2 regions of the Aquimarina sp. AU119 genome follow, and region 1 is predicted to be linked to the other one. Evidence: riboswitches for the same ligand, from Rfam matches in the RefSeq annotation. Region 1 holds a riboswitch; the other holds the start of a gene.
The links. A riboswitch is a leader RNA that binds a small molecule or an ion and turns the genes downstream of it on or off. The one in region 1 is predicted to bind cobalamin.

Region 1 (7,840 bases):
TATCTTATGTATAATGCTTTTACTGCAGATTTTGACACACAACTCAACGCTGCTTTTGCACAGTTTTCTGCCGATGGAATTACTGATTTGGTATTAGATTTACGGTACAACGGTGGTGGATCTGTGGCAAGTGCCATTGATCTCTCTAGCATGATTACCGGACAATTTAATGGTGAGATCTTTACCACAGAGGAATGGAACGCAGATCGACAGGATCAATTTGGTAGTGTTAATCGTTTTGATAATCAAATACGTACAGGAGAAGCTATTAATAACCTTAATTTGACTAGAGTATATATTTTAACGACCAGAAGTTCTGCTTCTGCAAGTGAGTTAGTTATTAATGGTCTTGATCCTTATATTAATGTAGTACAAGTTGGATCTACCTCTAGAGGAAAGTTTCAGGCTTCTATCACACTATATGATTCAGACAATTTTGGACGACAAGGTGCCGATCCCGGACATACATATGCTATGCAACCCTTAGTCCTTAAATCAATTAATTCTGTAGGTTTTACAGATTATTTTGATGGCTTTACTCCAGAGATAGAAATCGAAGAAGATTTTACAAATCTAGGAACTTTGGGTAATGAAAATGAGCCATTATTAAAAGCTGCTCTGGATAATATATTAGGAACCAGAAGTGCAAAAAGCTATCATAGTATTCGATTAGAAAGCGTTGGAAATAGTAATATGTATGATGCTAATTATGAACGCATGTATCGAGATATAGATTTGTCTAAAACAGAATAACATTTATTTTTAAATTAAAAAAAAGCTCTCAATCTAGATTGAGAGCTTTTTTTATGGATTATTAATTTATTTTTAAAATTTTAAATCAAATCCTATTCTGGCATTTCTTCCTCTTGTACTAAATCCAAAAACTTCTTGGTAATCTTCATTAGTAATATTATTCATTGCTGCATATACGGTCAAATTATTCATCAATTTGTGACTAATATAAAAATCTAACAGCCCAAACTCTTTTAAAGTAACAGGAGTAAACGTAGCAAAATCAGTATCCGATCTTTCTGTATTATATTGATAACGTATTGAAGTATAAGTCTTTTTATTTAACTGATATCCAACACTTGCATTAACCATATGCTCAGGAATTCGAATATTATCATCTAATTTATCAATATTGGTATACGTATAATTAGCATTTACAGATAATTTATCCTCTACTGTTTTTGCCGATATTTCTACTTCTACCCCATCTACTTTAATATCATCAACAGAGTTAATATTTACAAAAGTAGTAGGATCAAAAGTGATAAAATTCTCTGATTCGCGATTAAAATAAACTACACTCACTCTGGCTTTATTCTCGTGCGATAATTCTACACCCCCTTCTATAGTAGTACTTTCTTCTGGTGATAAATCAGGATTACCACTCAAAAATGCAACATCATACAACTGAAATAAAGACGGGGTAATATAAGCTGTGCTATATGAAGACAATGCTTTAATATAATTATCACCAAATTTATACGTATATGAAGGGTTCACATTATATACCATCTCATTACCATAGACACTATGAATATTTAGTCTTGCACCCGCATTAACATTCAAACCAAACTCAGAAGTGTACACAACATTAATATAAGGATCAATAATATCAAATTCTGCTTCATTATCACTTATCGTTTCTTCTAAACCAGAACTCCCAAAAGGAATACTTAAAAGATTAAAATCACTATATGACCCATTTACCCCCACCACAGTATATAGAGTGTTATTAAAGTTATATTTATTATATGCATCAAAAGTAAATACATCGCTCTCATATTTTGATGGGAAACCAGATGCAGTAAGATCTCTTTCCAGTGTTGCTATACTGTTTGTAAATGTAAAACTACCATTAGGGTACTTGAATTCCCAGAAAGATCCAGCTCGTAGCTGTTGACTCTCGAATTGATTGTCACCATCTATTCCTGCAGCCACATCAAAATCATTTTTATATTGATCTAAATTCCCAAAAAAATGAAACTTAAAATTATCATCCCACTTATACCCTAATTTTGCATATACATTAAACTTTGAAAACGCATCACTTTCTGCTCCTTCTGCTTCTGCAGCCGATAATCCATCTGTAAATTGATTACTCAAACTTGCCAAATAGTTGACCTTACCAACTGTTCCATTAACAGAAGCTAAATTCACAAAATCATTGATATCATAATCCTGATCATCTTGAGATTGATTTGTACCGATACTTGATTGAAAATTTGCCGAAATCTTTTTCTTACTTTCTGTTTTTGTTATGATATTGATCACTGCAGCTGATGCACCAGAGCCATATAAAGTACTTGAGGCTCCTTTAAGAATTTCTATTTCTTGTATTTGATTGACTGATAATAACCTTAAATCAAAATCTCCTGATATAGCCGAAGGATCACTAACTGTTATCCCATCAACTCTAATCACTACTTGACGATTTCGTCCTCCACGAACCGAAACTCCTCGTTCCTGACCTGCTGCGCTCCCATTACCATTAATTATTACTCCTGCAGCCCTGCTAAGTATTGTAGCCACAGATTGCCCTTGACTGCGTTCTAATTCTTCGGCAGTAATTTTGGTAATCACCTTACCAATTTGCTCTCTTTTTAAACCAAATTTAGAATCAGAAATAAAAACCTCTTCCAATTCGTTTACCTTTTCGTCTTCTTGAATTTCTTGTCCAATTGCAAAATAGGACCCCAGCAATAGAAATGCTGCTCCAAAAAACATTTTTTTGTTCATTACTTAAATACTTTATTTTTTTACAATAACCGGAAAAAAGTATGTAGTTTACCCATACCCAAACCTTTGTCCCGAAAGTTTGATTTATGCTGAATAAAGGCAGGTCTCCTGACTCACGTCTTGTTGTTTACCTTCCCGTTTGAACTGAACTCGTTTCAGTTTCTTTTAAATTGATTAAAAAGATGCTGAAACAAATTCGGCACAAGCAGTGGTTTATAAAGAATTAACAACAAGCATCCTTTTTTAAAGGACAAAGTTTACAGTTGCGGGAACAGCTCAGGAATTATTAACTCTAAAATCAGAATTAATGCACCTAATTCCCTTTTAATCTTCAACTCTTTGAATAGAGTATCAGAACCAGAATTCTGGGCGAAAGTATTATATTTTCTGGAATTTCGGATTACTTTAGCGAATAAATATGTATTCACCTACCTTTGCCTTCTTAAAAACCAATTTTAACAATGCTATATTACATTACAGGAGGAGAACGTTCTGGTAAAAGCAACTATGCCCAAAACCTGGCGTTACAGTTATCTAACAACCCGTATTACCTAGCTACATCTCGTATTTGGGATGACAATCATCGCCAACGTATAGATCGACATGTAGCAGATCGGGATGAACGTTGGATCTCCATTGAAGAAGAAAAAGAACTCTCTAAAGTAATTCAAAGTTCTAGTGTAGTGGTTATTGATTGCGTAACTTTATGGCTTACCAATTTTTTTGTGGATACAGAAAATAATATCGAATTATCACTAGCACAAGCAAAAGCAGAATTTGATAAGCTTTTAAAAATTGAAGCCACAATACTCATTATTTCTAACGAAATAGGAATGGGGGTTCATGCCACAACCGAAGTTGGCAGAAAATTCACAGAACTGCAAGGTTGGATGAATCAACATATCGCCAAACATGCAGATAAAGCCATATTAATGGTTTCGGGGATTCCCGTCGAAATTAAAGGTTCTAAATAACTTAAATATACTATGAATTTTGATGTAAAACCTATCTTCAATAACAACCTTGAAGCAATACTGCAAAATAAAATTAATACCAAAACAAAACCTATTGGCGCATTGGGAACACTGGAAACAATAGCTTTACAAATAGGTATGATTCAAAATACAGATCAACCTAATTTAAAAAACCCTACAATTGTTGTTTTTGCTGGGGATCATGGTATTGCTGAGAAAGGTGAAGTTAATCCATATCCACAAGAAGTTACTGCACAAATGGTTTATAATTTCTTAAACCAAGGTGCTGCCATTAATGTATTTTGTAAACAAAATAATATCGATCTTAAAATCGTAGATGCAGGAGTAAATCACGATTTTGGAATTACTCCTGGATTAATTGATGCTAAAATTGATTTTGGAACCAAAAATTACCAAGACAAACCCGCCATGAATGCAGAACAATGCAGTCTGGCGATACAAAAAGGCGCTGATATTGTCATAGATACTCATGCTACTGGATGTAATAGTATTGGTTTTGGCGAAATGGGAATCGGAAATACATCTGCCGCTTCATTATTGATGTCATATTTCACAAAGATTCCAGTGACAGAATGTGTAGGTTCTGGAACAGGGTTGGACACTTCAGCTATTAAAATCAAACAACAAATTTTATCTAAAGTTTACCAAGAATATACACCTTCTTCTCCTCTTGAAGCATTAGCAGCTTTTGGGGGGTTCGAAATTGCTATGATTGTTGGTGCCATTTTAAAAGCTGCAGAACTCAAAATGACAATAATGATCGATGGTTTTATAGTAACAGCTGCATTTCTTGCTGCTTATGATATACATCCCGAGGTTTTGGATTATTGCATATTTACACACACCTCGGGAGAACAGGGACATAAAAAAATGCTTGAATTCTTACAAAAAGAACCCATACTTAATCTCGATATGCGATTAGGAGAAGGAACTGGAGCGGCGGTTGCTTATCCTATCATCAAATCGGCAGTAGCTTTTTTAAATAACATGGCTAGTTTTGAGAGTGCAGGGGTTTCTGGTAATGAATAACATATTTTCTATCAAAAACGATCCGGAAAAAAACCTAACAGCAAAATGATCGAATTAATTTAGCGTAATGAAAAAAGGGATATTATCTGTTATTGTTGCTACGATGGGAATCTATTTTGTATACTGGTTTAATCGTGGTATTTGTGAAACTATTATTTTATCTTCAGATACAACAAATGTTTCAGAATTCTCATTACATACATTTGGTAATGTTTATAAAATTATGACCGTTAGTATTGGTTTATTGGGGCTTTATTTAGGCGTAATTTCAATGAAAAACAAAAAGAAGATTGCAATAACCGGTATTATCTTATCAATTATTGTTATCATTATTTCATTTCTTCCGCTTTGCGAATACTATCTTCGTTTTAAAACACCTGTTAATCCATAAACTCCAATTTCAGAATAAAAAAACAATAGCTATCATGAAAAAAGAAATCTATATTTTCTTCACAGCATTAATGTTTTTTACGCGTATTCCTTGTCCAAAATGGGTGAATCATGACCCTCAATATTTAAGACTTAGTTCAAAATACTTCCCTCTAATCGGTATTATTGTAGGTAGCATTGGTGCTTTGATTTATTATGGCGCTTCTTTTCTTTTCTCAACAGAAATCTCATTATTATTATCCATATTCGCTACTGTTTACGCTACAGGAGCATTTCATGAAGATGGATTTGCAGATGTTTGTGATGGTTTTGGCGGTGGATGGACCAAAGAAAAGATTCTTCTAATTATGAAAGATTCTCGATTGGGAACTTATGGTACTGTTGGATTATTATTAATTCTTGGAGTAAAATTTGCTGCCTTAAGAGAAACCAATACATCATATATCCCATTGATACTTATCTCGGGACATAGTCTAAGTCGGTTTATTGCTACAACCCTAATTTTCACCCATCCCTATGTACGAGACGCAGAAGACAGTAAAGCTAAACCTGCCGCAAAAAGCATGACCATTTCTATGCTAATAATAAGTAGTATTTTTGGAATTGCTCCATTGTTTTTTTTCAAAAACCCATGGATATTTCTTACATTGATCCCTATGTATGTCTCCAAAATGTTTCTTGCATATAAGTTCAAAAAATGGATTGGAGGTCAAACAGGAGACTGTGCCGGTGCTGTACAACAACTAAGTGAAGTGGTATTTTATCTCACAATAATAGCTCTATGGAAATATATCTGGTAAGACATACAACTCCGAATATAGAAAAAGGTATATGTTATGGTCAAAGTGATATTGGTATTACAGATTCCTTTCCTTCTGAAGTAAAAAAAATACATCAAAAGATACCCATTTCTGAAGTTTCTAAAGTGTATAGTAGCCCTTTACAAAGGTGCAGGTTATTAGCAGAAACTTTTAAAAAAGAGATAACTATTGATGACCGATTAAAAGAATTAAACTTTGGAGATTGGGAATTAAAACTGTGGGATTCTATCCATAGTAAAGTATTAGATCCATGGATGAATGATTTTGTTAATGTTACTGTTCCCAATGGCGAATCTTATATCATGCTTCAAAAACGAGTAGTAGAATTCTTTAATTCTTTAGATACTACTTCTGATGCAAAAAATATTATTGTCTCGCATGCTGGTCCAATACGAGCATTATTAGCGTATTTACGAAACATTGAACTTAAAGATTCTTTTGATATTAAAATAGCATACGGAGAAGTGGTTGTGATATAGACCTGGTGTAATCTTTTGAAACAGTTTAAGACATTTCTCAATGAATTATGGTATAGATTATAAACATTCAATTAAAAGATATTTTAGGTTTATACTTATTCTGATTTAATTATTTTTACAAAAACGATCTTTATGCGTACTATTCTTATTCTGATATTGGTAGTTACCTTACAATCTTCTTGTAAAAAAGCACCTGATGAAACCAAGCCACTTACCGTTATGTATCTGGCGCCACAAACATTAGAATATGCTTCTGGATTTACTATTTTAAATAAGGAAAACTATAAAGAAATCAAGGTTACAACTCCTTGGCCAGATGCAGAAGAAGAGCTAACATATATTCTATATCCTAAAGGAACAGAAAAACCATTTAAAGCTGCAAATACTGTATTTGTAGAAGTCCCTATAGAAAGAGTTGTGGTTACTTCTACTACAGATGTACCGATGTTAGAATATCTTAATCTTGAGCAAAAATTAGTTGGATTTCCTCATACTGATTACATTTCTTCAGAAAAAACCCGTGCTTTGATAGATAATGGCACTATTAAAGAACTAGGCAAAGAATATAATCTAAACACTGAAGTTGTACTTGAGCTCTCTCCAGAATTAATCATAGGATTTTCGGCCACCGGAGATACAAAAGCATATGATCTGATTCAAAAAACCGGAATCCCTGTAGTCATGAATGGCTCCTGGATGGAGCAACATCCTTTAGGCAGAGCAGAATGGATAAAATTTGTAGCAGCATTCTTCGGAAAAGAAGCGGCTGCAGAAGAACGATTTCAAAAAATTAAAAAAGACTACAATAAAGCCGTAACTCTTGCTCAAGATGTAACACATGCACCTACTGTTATATCCGGTAGTATGTTTAAGGATGTATGGTATATTCCTGGTGGAAATAGTTATTTTGCAAAGATTTTAAAAGATGCTAACACAAATTATTTGTGGTCAGATATCAATAAATCAGGAAGTTTGACGTTAAGTTTTGAAAGTGTTTTGGATAAAGGTCAACATGCCGATTTATGGATACGATCAGGGAGTTCTAAATCACTATCAGAACTCAAAGGAAAGAATCATCAATATGCATTATTTGATGCATTTAAAAATAAAACCGTATATTCTTCAACATTAAAAATGGGTAGTAAAGGAGGATCTATTTACTATGAATTAGGACCAATGCGTCCGGATTTAATTTTAAAAGACATTATTCATATCGCACACCCTGAAGTATTAACCAATTACGAACCTTATTTTTTCGAAAAACTTAATTAATTGATTCCCAACAAATCATATAAGCGCGTTTTTATTGGTATTGTTTTACTCCTGATTGTTTGTTTTATTACTAACATCAGCCTGGGTTCTGTCTTTATTCCCTGGC
Region 2 (7,840 bases), on a different contig from region 1:
CACTATATGCTGTGGTAGCAAACCCAAATCCCATTCCTTCCCACAGCATACTGGTTAGTTTACATACATCGCTATTTGCATCTGGGTCAGTTGTACCTCTACCAACAACAACCAAACAGGTTTCTTTTCTATCCATTGGAATTAATGTGGCTTCAGTTTCCTGAATTCGCTTTACAGCAAGATCCAGTAAAAATGAATTCACACCTATATGTTTCCCCATGGTAATGGTTAAATCTTCATGATATCCTTGTATAGTATTGAGTTCATAAGGAATATCATTTTTTGCATGGGATCCTGCAAATAAAATAACCGGGAGCGCATATATTTTTCGAATTCCATTAAGATACATACGTTCTACGGCGGCTTCATAGGTAGGATGATTAAATTCTAAAAAACCATAATCAACTTCATAATCATTTTGATAACGATCTTTTAAAATCGTTACTAATTTTTTAAATGAAGTAATGGCAGCTTTTCTTCGGCTACCATGTCCGCAAAGTAATATACCCTCTTTCATACACTTGATTAAAATAAATATTCAACAACATCGAAAATGGATTCCAGCCTACCCTGGAATAACAAACTTACTTATAAAATTGGATTTGCTCCAATAATTAAAACAACAGGCATTTGCAATGCGCTATTTTTAATTTGTTCTTCTATACTGCCCAAAGTCCCTGTGATTATTTCCTGATGAACGCGGGATACATTAGATGCCGCATTTACAGGAATTGTATCATCTTTACATACCTCTAACAGTTTAGGGATAATTCTATGTAAGCTTTTTAGTCCCATATATATAGAAATTGTATTTCCAGCTTTGAGCATATGCGCTATTCCTGTGAGTTGCTCAAAAGAATAATCTGCGGTATGCGCTGTGCAAATAAGCATAGCATTAGACTTATTCCTTTCTGTAATTGGGATATTAAAAATATTAGCAGCTGCTAATGCTGCAGAAATACCAGGAATAACTTGAAAAGGAATTTTTTTTGATGTAAGATATCTTGCTTCTTCAGCTGCTCTGCCATAAACATAAGGATCTCCTGATTTAAGACGAACTACTTTTTTACCTAAAAGATAATTTGCTTCTAATAACTCATTTATTTTTTGTTGACGTTCTATTTGATCAGAAGTATCTCCAAATTTATGTCCTACATATATTTTTTCTCCATCTGTATTTATAGTCATGATTGTGTCAGAAACCAAATTATCATGAAGAATAACATTTGCTTCTTCTATAAGTCGATGTGCTTTTACAGTTAATAAATCCGGATCTCCAGGACCGGCGCCAACAATAGATACAGGGTACATTTCTAAATTAATTTTAATGGATCAGGATGTATATATGTATACTCCAGTAGTTTTTTACTCTTCGTATTAGAGATAATTTTATACGCGATGTTTTTTTGTTTGACAAAAGTTGGAGGGGTAAGTTTAATTTTATTTGCCGCCAAGGTATAAAAATCTTTGCGCAATGGATGATGGTCTGCACAACCATTAATAATTTCTCCCCAAGCATCTTTTTCTATCACAGCATTAATAAGTCCGATACAATCATCTCTATGAATAACATTGATGGGAGCATCTCCATTTTGAACCTCCTTCTTATTCGCAAGGAATCGCCCAGGTAAACGATCATATCCAATAAGACCACATAATCGAATAATTGTTAATCTTTCTCTTAATTCTTTTTGTAATAGCTGTTCTACAATAGCAACCGCTCTTCCTGATTCTTTTTCAGGTTGAATTTCTATAGTCTCAGTAACCTCATCATTTGTATTCTGATATACAGAAGTAGAGCTAACAAAAATAACTTTCTGGGTTGATGAAATGTATGGAAGTATACTTTGTATCTGTTGTTGGTATATTTCTATGATATTGGGAATACGTTTAGGTGGGAAATTGATAATAACTACTTCACTATCTAAAAGAAAATCCTTATACATTTCTTCAGAGGCTTCACTTAACTTCAGTAAAAATGCTGTAATTCCTTGTGCTTGAAATTCTGAAATTTTACTTGCGGTTGTTGTAGAACCTTTTACAGTACTCCCTTTTGAAATTAAATCAAGAGCAAGTGGTAATCCTAACCATCCACAACCTAATATGCTTATATTTTTAGGAATCATCTTCTACTATTCTAATGTGATCTGGTGACATTGACAAATATATTTTCAGGATATGCTCCCAAGTTTTATTGTCTTCTTCTTTTATCCACATGGTCACCAAATGTTTTCCTTTTTTGTTTTTAAGACGTAATGCCTTGGTAAAGATAGCCTTTTTTTTCAGCCAGATCACTTCTGCAACGCTTACTTTGCGATCCGCTATCTCTTCAGGAATATCTTTAGGAATGCCGGCAATAGCTAATGTTAATTTTAATTGTTCTCCTGTTATTTTTACTTCGTATTTATCACTATAATCTACTTGATGAGGTTGATCAATATTCAACATAGAGTCTTCTCCAACTTGTACAGCTATTGGCCTGGGAGTTTGAAAGAAATATTGAAATAATGGATATAAATGTTGGTCTGAAGCAAATGCTCTTGCTATTAAGATCTCACCATGTATCTCTTCAGTTTTACATTTAAAAACGGGAGGGGATACTGTTTTTTCATTTTCTGTTAATAATACAGACCATCCTTCCTGATACAATAGATATTCTTCTGTTGGTTGATTCTCCTGGGTATGAGATTTCATAATAGCTACTGCTTTCTCAGGAGTTAAGTTTTTATACCAAAAATTACCAGGTTGTACTATCCAGGTAGGTGCATCTTCACATCTACCGTTACACCTGGTTTTTATGGTGTGTGTATTATCCCACAACCCTTCATTACGAAGATATGCTCTTGCTTCTCGCACTGCTATTTCGCTCTTAGCTTTTTGACAAGAACCTCCATCACAAAATTGAAAGGTAGTTGTTACTTTTGGTATGTTTTTTCCCATGATTAGAAGAAATATGTTAGACTTAATTTAGCTAAAAAAGGATTCCCCGGCGTAAAATGAAAATCATCAACCGGAGCAGGTTCGTTTTGAAGTTGCGAAGAATCATAAAACAATGCTTCTATCCACTCCTGGTCAAATATATTTTCTACCGATAATCCAATCTCATAAGAGGGTTGAGTATAATTAATCACTGCATCCATCAAAAAATATTCATCTGCAATTACAGATTCATCTTCTATCAGCGGTCGCTCTCCAAGAAACCTATACCTAAGAGATCCTTTAATCCCGTTTTTAAGTTTTAAAGTAGCACCACCTGTTGAAGTGAACCTAGGAGCAGAAGGTATTTTATTGGCATCTTCAGGTTCATCTAGCAAAGTACCATAACTATAATTTAGATCAGTATCTATCCAAAAAAATGATAATGGTTGATAACGAAAGGAGGCTTCGCCTCCAACTCTTTCTGATCGTCCTTTGTTTTCGAATTCAAAGCCATCATCTGGAACAAATACGAATTCGGCATCACTTTTAAGATACCAAGCAGAAATATTCGCTATAAATCGATTTCCGATCTTAAATTCTGTTCCAAGATCATACCCTACAGCTTTAGGCAAAGGGTGTATTGACTTTTGATTTACCGCTGCCTGAGAGTAATTTGAATGAAAACCAGAACTTGCCTTTGCATATAATTGCATTTTTTCGGTAAGGTCATAGAAAAGACTTATCTTAGGGCTAAATCTAAAAGCATCTGTTTTACCTTTAGTCCGTTCTGGAACTAGTTCCTCCAAGTCAAAAGTAAAATAATCGACTCTCAAACCTGCTAGAATCGAAAATTTATTAGTCAATTTTAATTGCTCTTTTATATATACACTATAATTGGTCTCTTTAATTTTGAATGTGTTGACTGTTTCTAAAGTCTCCCTTCGAATACTATTGTTTAATCCAATCCTATTGTTATTGTATAACACACTTAATCCAAAATCTGTTTTACTCCCCAGGTTTCCGATTTTGGTATTCCAAGAAAGTTCCCCATTATAACCAAACATATCACGATCTTCAAATTGATGTATCATATCCCCAAAAATTGGATCATTTTGGAAAAATGTAAAATTAGAGTAGAGGTTATATAGATTCGATAAGTAATATATTTGATTTTTAAAGGATACCTTATCTGATAAAAGTGACTCTAATTGAAAGTTTATATGGATACGTTCAGTATCTCCACCTTCAGTATCATCTATGGCACCAAATCGATCAATACTCCCTGATTGAATAGCTCTTAAAGGGATTTGTCCAGAAGCATTCCAATTACTATGAAAGGTAGATATAGAAGTAGTTAATGTATTTTGATCATTTATATCTAAAGTATATTTAGACAAAGTATTTAATCGTCTTAGGTTTTGTGGACTATCAAAAAAACTTTTGTTGTATGTTCCTTCTATGGCTATGTAAGCATTTTCATAATTTTTGGATAAAAAATTCTTTTTGTCCAACAGTGTAACCATTCCCAATGCTCGAACAAAATCGTACTGCCCATATTCAAGTTTAATCGAATTTTTATTAAGTCTTCTTTTTGTAGTATATGAAGCTGCTCCAGAAACTGCAAAATTCCCTATAGATGTCTCATGAGGACCTTTATAATAGTTTGCATCTTCTACTGTTTCAGGAATAAGGAAGTGTAAATCTGCATATCCCTGTCCATGAGCATGCGAACTTAAATTAACAGGTATATCGTCAACAAATACGGCAAAATCAGTACCGTGATCATTATCAAAACCCCGTAAAAAAATTTGTTCGGCTTTACCACCTCCTGCATGTTGAGCAATAAACAAACCCGGAACTGCTTTTAATAAATCCTGAGCACTGTTAATAGGCCTCAGTTTTAATGATATTTTGGATACTTGATTTACTCCAATCTCTTTCTTTTTATCAGATTGAATAACTATTTCTGATAATTCTGTAATAGAATGGGGAAGACCAATATTTAAAGTTTGCTCTTTTTCTTTTAAATTAATTTTTTTGGTAATTGTGCTATATCCAATGGCAGAAAATTGAATATTGTGTTGACCTTTTGGTAAGGTTATTTGATATCGTCCATCTAAATCGCTATTGACTGTATTATTGTATTCTGCAATTTGAATAGAAACGTCTGGAATATTAGAACCAGTATTGGCATCTTTTATAATTCCTTTTAAAATAGTGTTGGATTGTGAAAAGCCGGAAAGCCCCATAAATGCCAATACGCCACTAAACATAATTTTTTTCATTAAAAAGTTAAGTTAAGTGGGAAAAGTTATAGAAATAAAAAGAATCCTTCTATAATCTTAAAGAACGATCCTTAGTTATATCTAACTCTTTACCCGAGAGTTATTATTAAAATGATATTATGGCAGGTCTCCTGACTTTACACGATTACAATCACCTTCCCATAGGGTTACTACAGTGGTATACCGATCATAATTTTTTAAGTATGTATTACAGTTGCGGGAACAGTTTTGGATTTTCACCAAATTCCCTTTTCATCTTTTATCTCTAAAAGAACCATAAATCGACAGCGAAGATACTTTTTTTGTTTAAATAATTGATCTTATAAAATCAACACGTTTTGTTAAAGTTGTTTTTGGTAATATTTCTATATTAAAGTGTAATTCTTCATAGATTTCTAAAAGATGTTTATGGATTTGTATTGATTCTTCTCTAGATTGAGGACGTTGAGGATCATTAATATAAATTTCTCCCCAAGGTGGTGCCAGAAATACAGTACTAGCGTAATATGTTGTATAAGGAAAATCTAACAGATATTGTGGAGTGGAACAGAGTTTTGTTTTTAAATAAGCAATAGTATCAGGTAATCCCCGATCTACAAAAGTAGTTTGATTAACAGGGTTTTGTAACTCTTTTATTGTCTGTTGATATACTAAATCTACAAAACCAGAAAGATCTCCCCAAGGGGTTTTATTTTTTCCTATTTGTTGTTGTTCTTTGATTATTTTCCTTGATATTTCTTCATAACACAAATATCCATTTTTTTGTAGCTCATTAATTAAACTTGTCTTTCCTGTACCAGGAGCTCCAGTTATGATATATCTTCTGTTCATGGTAAGAAAAAATATATGCTACAAATTATTGCAACAAAAACAAAAGTCACTTTTTGGTTAATTTCTGCTACAGCTTTTATCTCATGATCTTCTATCATTCTATCATTTGTTCCTATATAAGGTTTATTTACCAGTTTTTTATGATAATAGTTTGGTCCTCCAAATTTACAATCCAGAATTGCTGCCAATGCGGCTTCTGGATATCCCGCATTTGGACTTGCATGTTGTTTCCCGTATTTAAGCACAAAAGAAATCTTATGAAGTTTAGCAGTTACCACTAGCATTAAAATTGCAGTGATTCTAGCCGGTAGATAGTTAACAACATCATCCAACTTAGCCGCAAATTTTCCAAAATTGATATAGCGTTCACTTTTATATCCAATCATAGAATCTAATGTATTAATCATTTTATACCCCATAGCCCCAGAAATTCCAAACAACGCATAATAAAAAAGTGGTGCAATAACACCATCGCTAAGGTTTTCTGACATCGTTTCAAAAACGGCTGTTTTTATTTGTTGTTCATTTAACTGATCTGTCTCTCGTCCTACTATCCAGGATAATCGTTTTCGACCTTGATTTACCCCTTGTTTTAAGGCTTTAAAAACTGCTTTTCCTTCATCGATCAAACTCTTATTTGCCAGAGCAAAAAACACAAATACGGAGGTAAAAATATAATACCCTATCGGAAAAAGTTGCAACAATTTTTGAGCCGTATAAAAAAATAGTAATACAATACTTACTAATAATAATGTAAGTAACATTCCTTTGACAAAAATAAAGGAGCCTGTATTCATTTTTTTTTCTCCGATCGCAATAGTGTTTCCAAATAACCGTATTGGATGCGGAAGCCATCTTGGATCTCCAAGTATTAAATCAAGCACGTATCCAATGATTAAAGGAACTATTATTAATGTATACTCCATTCTTTCAAAGCATTAATCAGTAGTTCATTCTTTTTAGAATCTTGACTTGCAATTCGAATATAATGCTTATCCAAACCTCTAAAATTTGAAGCATCTCTTATTAATAATTGATGAGTATATGCTAAATAATCTTTCAATTTTGAAGCATCTGGTGTTTTTAGTTGTACTAAAAAATAATTTGTTTCTGAAGGTATAACCGTAAAATGATTTAGGGAGTCAATTTGTTTTTGCAAGGTTTTACTATATGTTAGGAGTATCTCCATATTTGGGTATATTGTATCGTAATTATCAAAGATATATTTACCAGCTTCTATCGCCATTGCATTAACACTCCATGGCATTTTAGAGTGTTGAAGTCTATTTTTTGTTTCTGGATTACATACGATATACCCTAATCTTAACCCCGGTATAGAGAACAATTTGGTCAACGATTTTACGATAATAAGATTATCAAATTCTTCTAATAAAGGAATGCAAGAAGTAATCTGAACAGTAAAATCTATATATGCTTCATCGATTACAAATATTGTATCAGGATATTTGATTAATAATGCTCGTATTTCTAAAATTGTAGTACTAAAACCATCTGGATTATTCGGATTACAAGCAAACACTAAATCGTCTTCAAAATTTGTGTGCTGTAGATCTACTCGTTTATAATAACGAAGATGCATTTTGTTCCTTGCACAGGCATCTTCATATTCAGAGAATGTGGGAACGCCTATTGCTGCTTTCTTATCATAAAATAAAGTAGCAATTAAATAGAACGCTTCTGTTGCTCCATTCGTAATTAATATGTTATCCGGTTTCAACTGATGATGTGATGCTATTTTCTCTGCCAATTCATCTGCATTAGGAGTTGGATAATTTGCTATAGCG

Region 2: it holds a riboswitch for cobalamin, as region 1 does, so the genes downstream of both, DK442_RS01395 (TonB-dependent receptor) here and DK442_RS24590 (TonB-dependent siderophore receptor) in region 1, are expected to answer to the same signal.

What each region holds. Positions count from the first base shown of each region.
Region 1 covers NZ_OMPF01000031.1:79,513-87,352, reverse strand. The annotation lists gene DK442_RS24595 (S41 family peptidase) at 1-753, shown strand, start outside; gene DK442_RS24590 (TonB-dependent siderophore receptor) at 826-2,748, opposite strand; cobalamin riboswitch at 2,829-3,125, opposite strand; gene DK442_RS24585 (bifunctional adenosylcobinamide kinase/adenosylcobinamide-phosphate guanylyltransferase) at 3,210-3,722, shown strand; gene cobT (nicotinate-nucleotide--dimethylbenzimidazole phosphoribosyltransferase) at 3,735-4,772, shown strand; gene DK442_RS24575 (hypothetical protein) at 4,840-5,163, shown strand; gene DK442_RS24570 (adenosylcobinamide-GDP ribazoletransferase) at 5,198-5,962, shown strand; gene cobC (alpha-ribazole phosphatase) at 5,944-6,462, shown strand; gene DK442_RS24560 (ABC transporter substrate-binding protein) at 6,595-7,734, shown strand; gene DK442_RS24555 (iron ABC transporter permease) at 7,735-7,840, shown strand, end outside.
Region 2 covers NZ_OMPF01000001.1:337,995-345,834, forward strand. The annotation lists gene DK442_RS01375 (sirohydrochlorin chelatase) at 1-517, opposite strand, end outside; gene cobA (uroporphyrinogen-III C-methyltransferase) at 589-1,311, opposite strand; gene DK442_RS01385 (NAD(P)-binding domain-containing protein) at 1,314-2,126, opposite strand; gene DK442_RS01390 (ferredoxin) at 2,116-2,940, opposite strand; gene DK442_RS01395 (TonB-dependent receptor) at 2,943-5,204, opposite strand; cobalamin riboswitch at 5,308-5,498, opposite strand; gene DK442_RS01400 (AAA family ATPase) at 5,511-6,035, opposite strand; gene cbiB (adenosylcobinamide-phosphate synthase CbiB) at 6,032-6,961, opposite strand; gene DK442_RS01410 (histidinol-phosphate transaminase) at 6,946-7,840, opposite strand, start outside.